One region of the Streptomyces citrinus genome, then DNA from elsewhere that is predicted to be linked to it. Evidence: riboswitches for the same ligand, from Rfam matches in the RefSeq annotation. Region 1 holds a riboswitch; each other region holds the start of a gene.
The links. A riboswitch is a leader RNA that binds a small molecule or an ion and turns the genes downstream of it on or off. The one in region 1 is predicted to bind cyclic di-AMP.
Positions count from the first base shown of each region.

Region 2: another riboswitch for cyclic di-AMP. It lies ahead of V2W30_RS18870 (M23 family metallopeptidase); the one in region 1 lies ahead of V2W30_RS23420 (transglycosylase family protein).
Region 3: another riboswitch for cyclic di-AMP. It lies ahead of V2W30_RS05245 (C40 family peptidase); the one in region 1 lies ahead of V2W30_RS23420 (transglycosylase family protein).

Region 1 is NZ_CP146022.1:4,989,603-4,991,858, reverse strand. Features, by position in the region: gene eno (phosphopyruvate hydratase) at 1-155, opposite strand, end outside; gene V2W30_RS23420 (transglycosylase family protein) at 488-1,171, opposite strand; cyclic di-AMP (ydaO/yuaA leader) riboswitch at 1,176-1,337, opposite strand; gene V2W30_RS23415 (transglycosylase family protein) at 1,519-2,256, opposite strand, start outside.
Region 2 is NZ_CP146022.1:4,045,404-4,047,659, reverse strand. Features, by position in the region: gene V2W30_RS18875 (PP2C family protein-serine/threonine phosphatase) at 1-903, shown strand, start outside; cyclic di-AMP (ydaO/yuaA leader) riboswitch at 1,108-1,254, shown strand; gene V2W30_RS18870 (M23 family metallopeptidase) at 1,266-2,256, shown strand, end outside.
Region 3 is NZ_CP146022.1:1,099,391-1,101,646, forward strand. Features, by position in the region: gene V2W30_RS05235 (ATP-dependent Clp protease proteolytic subunit) at 1-3, shown strand, start outside; gene V2W30_RS05240 (hypothetical protein) at 11-319, shown strand; cyclic di-AMP (ydaO/yuaA leader) riboswitch at 723-857, shown strand; gene V2W30_RS05245 (C40 family peptidase) at 861-1,334, shown strand; gene V2W30_RS05250 (DUF6328 family protein) at 1,485-2,000, shown strand; gene V2W30_RS05255 (LysE family translocator) at 1,939-2,256, opposite strand, start outside.

The DNA.
Region 1 (2,256 bases):
TCGATGGCCTCGAAGGCACCGGTGGAGGCACCGGACGGAACAGCAGCACGACCCGTGCTGCCGTCGTCGAGGCCGACCTCGACCTCGACCGTGGGGTTGCCTCGGGAGTCCAGGATTTCCCGGGCTACGACGACGTCGATGGACGGCACGAGCATCTCCTTCTGGGATGTGACGCAGGCTATGCGGGGCCGCGATGCACGGCCTCGACTCCTTGAGCCTAACCGGCTCCGGAGCATCGGCCAGCCGACCGACCGACTCTTGGACAACGCCGTGAGCGAAATGTTCCTGAACGGAACAAAAACAGTGACCCCCGTCCCGGAATGCGGGACGGGGGTCACCGATGCGAGCGGCCCGTGGGGACGGGGGCGGGGATCTCGGCGTCCGCCGATGCCGAGTGCCCCTCTACCGGTGCGCACCCATATATAGAGACACCGGCCCGGAGAGGTGCCGGCCTCTACGGGTGCTGGAGGTGCGCACCCGGTGCGGCCTACTTCAGGTGGAGCTGCTGACCCGGGTAGATCAGGTCCGCGTCCTTGACGATGTCCTTGTTCAGCTTGAACACCTTCTGCCAGGTCGTGCCGTGCGCCTCGGCGATCTTGCCGAGGGTGTCGCCGGACTTGACCTTGTACTCGCCGTCGCCCTTCTCGACCGTCTTGCCGGTGGGCGTGGTGACGGTCTCGCGCTTCTCGGAGCGGGTCGTCGTGGACGAGTCCGAACGCTCCTGCTGCTTCGGCTGGGCCTGCTGCGGCTGGGTGCTCTGCTGCGGGGCCTCGGCGGCGGGAGCGGAGGTGTTCGCGGACGCGCCGGACAGGTTCACGCCACAGCTCGGCCAGGCGCCCTTGCCCTGCGAGGCGAGGACCTTCTCGGCGACGGCTATCTGCTGCGCCTTGGAAGCCTGGTTGGCGGTGGACGCGTAGGCGGTGCCGCCGTACGCGGCCCACGTGGAGGAAGAGAACTGGAGGCCACCGTAGTAGCCGTTGCCGGTGTTGATCGCCCAGTTGCCACCGGACTCGCACTGGGCGACCTGGTCCCACTCGGAGGTGGTCGCGGCGGAGGCGGACGTGGCGCCCATCAGCGGAACGGCGACGGCGGCACCGGCGACACCGGCGAGCGTGGCGACACGGACGGCCTTGGACGGGCGGCGGTGCTTGCCCTTGCTGGAAAGCAGCATGGAGAGATCCCCTCACCGACGCCTACGAGGTGAGCTGTCGGGTTCGGGCCAGTGAGTGCCCGGCCGCGCATCCTTGTGCGCGGCTTAACCCCTAGCCGTTCGAAGTCGTCGACCTCGCACGGCGCTTACCTGGGTCCCCCGCTCCTGCCTACGGCGCTGACGCGTCGACTGTTCCCGTACGGACGTTGGCAGGATTCGGCGTGACGTCCATCGGGGCCCGCTGTGGCGAGCGGTCACGACCGTAAGCAGTCGATCCGCCCTATTTCAAAGACGATCAGGCCCTTTGAGACCCATCTCTCACTTGCGCTAAAGCGGACAAACGGCCATCAATGGGCCCCGAACTCCCGCTACTTTTCGACCGATTCGAGCCCAAGATCCAGACTCTGACCAGGAATGATGAGGTCCGGGTCCGAGCCGACCTCCTTCTTGTTCAGGTCGTAGAGCGCGGCCCACCCGCCGTCCACGTCCTGAGCGTCGGCGATGTCCCAGAGGTTGTCGCCGGAGCGGACCGTGTAGGCCCCCTCGCCGCGCTCGTCGCCTCGGGAGGCGTGACGCCCCTCTCCCGTACGGGAGTCGGTGCCGTCGTCGGCGGCGCGGTCGCCGCGGTGACGGCCGGCGGTGGACGCGTCGTCGGAGGCGGTGGCCGACGCGGAGGACTCCGGGTCGGCCGGGTCGGCCGAGGAAGTGGACTCACTCTGGCCAGACTTGTCCGAGTTGTCGTCTTTGGTGTTGTTGCCGTCGCCGCTGTCGGCACCGGCTTCGTCGGCGTCGAGCTTGTTACCGGAGGTATCCCCCGAGGTGTCGGCTGACGGGGTGTCGGAAGAACCGGAGGAACCGGACGTTTCGGCCTCGTCCGTCGCGCCCGCTTCGTCCGACGCGTCGTGATTCTTCTCTCCCGAGGAGGCGGACGAGGCGTCATCCGTGGCGTCGTCCGACGACCCGGCCGATTCGGACGCCTGCGGGGAGGCACTCGCGCCCGGGTCGACATCGGCCGAGTCGTCGCTCTTGGTGAGGCCCGCCGTGATCGAGCAGCTCGGCCAGGCGCTCGGGCCCTTGTCGCCGAGGACCTTCTCGGCGACGGCTAT
Region 2 (2,256 bases), 940 kb from region 1:
ACCGGGGTCCTGTCGATCGTCCTGATCATCGCCGTGCACCGCAGGTACACGGGGGAGTTCGGCTCCGACGTCATCACGGAGATCCTCACCGTGGCGACCGTGTGCGCGCTGGCCTGCTTCATCAACCGGATCGTGCGGCGCAACGACGAACAGCTCGCGTCCGCGCGGCAGATCGCCGAGGCCGCGCAGTTCGCCGTGCTGCCCGTGCCGGCCGGGCGGATCGGCGGGCTGGCCGTCGCCGCGCGCTACGAGGCGGCGCAGGCGGGGGCGTTCATCGGCGGGGACCTGTACGCGGTGCAGGACACCCCGCACGGCGTCCGGGTCGTCGTCGGTGACGTACGCGGCAAGGGCATGGGCGCGGTCGCCGCCGTCGCCGTGGTCATCGGCGCGTTCCGGGAGGCCGCCGAGCAGGAGGGCAGTCTGGAGGCGGTCGCCCAGCGGCTGGAGCGGGCGCTCGCCCGCGAGGGCACCCGGCGCAGCGGCATCGACGACTTCGAGGGGTTCACCACCGCCGTGCTCGCCGAGATCCCGCACGGCGACACGGTCGTCCGCGTCCTCAACCGCGGCCACCCCGAACCCATCGTGCTGCTCGGCGACGGCACCGTACGCGTCGTCGGACCCGACGAGGCGGCGCTGCCGCTCGGCCTGAGCGAACTCGGCAGCCGGCCCGACCGGTCCACCGTGACGGACTTCCCCGCCGGGGCCACCCTGCTGCTCTACACGGACGGGCTCTCCGAGGCGCGGGACGCGGACGGTGTCTTCTACGATCCCGCGACCCGGCTCGGCGGGCGCCTCTTCCCCGGACCCGACGAACTCCTCGCGGCGCTCGCGGTCGAGGTGCACGCCCACACCGGGGGCGCCGCGACCGACGACATGGCGCTGCTCGCCGTACGCCGGCCGTGACTCTCCGCATAACAATTGACGCACCGTCAGGATTGCGGCCGGTTCGAGTGCTCGGCCAAGTCGACCCGTTCCGCCCGATCTTGGCCTGTTAAGTCCTGGCCAAAGACGTGAACGATCAGTGGGAACGGCTTGGAATTAGTGTCGGCTGTCTATTAACGTTCGATAACGCAGCGCGGTCGTCCCAGCCGTCACAAGAGATGGCTCCGTGCGCACACGCTTAATCCCGCAAGGGAGCCGGGGAACCACCAACTTGGGGTGAATCGGACATCGTTGATGTGTCGGCGATGTCGGTAGGAGACCTTCCTGCTCCGAACCCGTCAGCTAACCCGGTAGGCGAGAAGGAAGGAAAGGAGAGCGCCCCCGTGGCGTCGAACCGGCCTGCCCCCGAGGCCCCCACGTTCTCCTACGGCTCCGCCGAAGCACCCGCTTTCGGCGTCGAGCAGGAGAGCTGGGAGGAGTGGAACCCCACCGAGGAGTCCGTCCGCCCCGTCCGCGGCAAGCACCGCGTCGCACGGCAGCGCGGCGGACTCGCCCGCAGCTCCACGGTCCTCGGCGTCGGCGTGATCGCCGCTGTCGGCGCGGGCGGCATCGCCACCGCGCAGGGCGGCAAGCCCGCGGTCCAGATCTCCATGCCCGACCTCTCGGCCGTCAAGGACTCGCTGCCGGAGGCCAAGTCGCTGCCCGGCGTGGGCGCGCTGATATCCGACGACTCCGACACCACCCCGGCCGCCGCGGCCGCCCCGCTCACCACCATGGGCACCGGCAGCGGACAGTCGGACGCCGGCGAGACGCTGCGCGCCCGCATCATGCAGCAGGCCGAGACGCAGCAGGACGCCGCCGACGCCGCCCAGAAGCAGGCCGCCGAAGAGGCCGCCGCGCGGCAGGCCGCCGAGGAAGCCGCCGAGAAGCAGAAGGCCGCCGAGACCAAGGCCGCCGCCGAGAAGAAGGCGGCCGAGGAGGAGGCGCGCAAGAAGGCCGAGGCCGAGCGCCTCGCCAAGCTCGCCAAGAGCTACAAGATCCCTGTCGCCTCCTACACGCTCACCGGCACGTTCGGGCAGCCCGGCGCCATGTGGTCCTCCGGCTACCACACGGGTCTGGACTTCGCCGCTCCCACAGGTACCCCGATCTACGCCATCCACTCCGGCACCATCACCGAGGCCGGCTGGAACACCGCGTACGGCTACCGCACGGTCCTCACCCTCGACGACGGCACCGAGCTGTGGTTCTGCCACCAGTCGTCGATGAACGTCACGGTGGGCCAGAAGGTCACCACCGGCGACGTCATCGGCCGCGTGGGCGCCACCGGCAATGTCACCGGGCCCCACCTGCACCTGGAGGTCCACCCCGGCGGGC
Region 3 (2,256 bases), 3.9 Mb from region 1:
TGACGTGCCGATGTACCCACCCGAACAGCCGCCGCTGCCCGCGCTGACCCGCGCCGAGTGCGAACTGGTGGACGCCTATCTGGCGGTGGTCAATCTGCTCGCGCGGATCAATCCGGCGCGCGGGGACGACACCTACCGCGGGCTGCGTGCGGCGCAGGCGCTCGTCAGTCGGGCGACAGCGCTGCGGGACGCCCTGACGCTGATGCACCAGCGCGGAGAGAGCGAGGTGCACGCGGCAACCCTGACACGGGCTCTACGCGTCTTGGACGGCGAGAGGCGAACACAGCGGGTCACTTTGCCGCCAGAAACTGTCAGTTGAGGTCGCCGACCGCGCTTCGACCGCCCGACCCGTCTGCACCAGGGCCGAAACGGCCCAGATGGCGTACCCCCGATTGGCGTAGACGTTCATCCGTCACGAAGCCGTCCAGAGTTGCGTCAGGACTGTAGGCGGACAACGGAATTCACCGTTCCGCCCCTGGTGCGAGCGTGGTCGGGCCTCGCACCCAGGGACCGAAAGCCGCACTGTCCACCTGAACGGGTCAAGCGTGACGAGCCTCACTTACCGCCGGTTCAGCTCGGAATCCGCGGCAGGAGTGCGTGAAGATCCCTTCCGACGACAAGCCCCCGCCACCACGGCGGGGCGGTCCGCGCGGACGCCGAGTCCTGCCGCCTCGCGGATGTCAGGTCGACAGAAGTGCATCGGCAGGAGTGGAGGACCCAGGCACGACGGGTCGCCGGCTCACCTCGACCGAGGTGTGACCGAGCGGCCCTTGGGGTGAAGCCGCGGTACGCGGCCGGGCATCTTCGCCAGCCCGAACCCGACAGGTCATCCTTCGCAGGCGGCTGACGAAGGGTTGCGCATGACTGCGCTCGATCGTGTTCCGTCGCTGCTGACGAGGGCCGGTACCGCCTCGGCTCTCACCCTCGCCGTGGCCGGCGCGGGACTCATGGTCCCCGGCGCCGCCTCCGAGGCGTCGGCGGCGGTGGCCTCGACCAAAGCTCTGCAGGTCGCGGCATCCAAGAAGGGATCGCCCTACAAGTGGGGCGCGACGGGCCCGCACCGGTTCGACTGCTCGGGTCTGACGCTCTACTCGTTCAAGCGGGCGGGCAAGAAGCTGCCCCGCACCGCCGCGCAGCAGTACAACAAGACGCGTCATATCCGCGCGTCCTCCCGCACCCGCGGTGACCTGGTCTTCTTCCACTCGGGCCGGAGCGTGTACCACGTCGGGATCTACGCCGGGAAGGGACGGATCTGGCACTCCCCGAAGACCGGTGACGTGGTGAGACTGCAAAAGATCTGGACGAAGAGCGTCTGGTACGGCCGGGTGCGCTGACGCGCGACCCGTCACGCCACCGTGCCGACGCGCCGTCGGTGGGGCGGGCCGGGCGCCAGGCCCGCCCCACCGACGGCCATAAAAGATCCCTTGCGGTCGCTTTCGATTGAAATTCGATTGAAATCCGCACTATGGGTTACTCATGGCGACATGAGCGAGCGCAACGAGACCCCGTTGGAGCGCGCCGACCGCAATTTCGGTGAGCTGCTCCAGGAACTCCGGGTCGTACAGACCGGGGTGCAGTTTCTGTTCGCCTTCTTGTTGACGCTCGCGTTCACGCCCCGCTTCCCGTCCCTGGACTCCGTACAGCGCGCCACCTACGTGACGACGCTGCTGCTCGCGGTCGTGGCGGCGGCCCTCCTGACGGCGCCCGCGGCCGTGCACCGGGTGCTCTTCCAGCTCGGGGCCAAGCCGCAGATCGTGCGGGTGTCGGCGCGGCTCGCGGCCTACGGCATGTGCGTGCTCGTCCTCGCCCTGTCCGGGTCGGTGCTGCTGGTCGTCGACGTGACGCTCGACCGCGGCGCGGGCATCGCGGCGGGCGTCGGCACCCTCGTGGTCTGCGCGGCGCTGTGGGGACTGCTGCCCTGGGTGCTGCGCCGCGCGCTCACGCGAACAGGGACTCCAGCAGAAGGACCCCCGCCAGCAGGACCAGAGCGCTCCCCGTGACGGCCTCCACGGCGCGGGCGGTGCGCGGCCTGCGCAGCCACCGGCCGAGCCGGTCCACGAGCAGCGCGACGGCCGGGAACCAGAGCAGGGCGAGCACCACGACGATCGCCGACAGGACGGCCGTGCGCGGCAGCGCCGGACTTCCCTGCGGCACGAACTGCGGCAGCACGCTCAGGAACGTGATCGGCGCCTTCGGATTGAGCGTGTTGGTCAGGAAACCCTGGCGCAGCGCACCGCCCGTGTGCGCGCGCCCTTC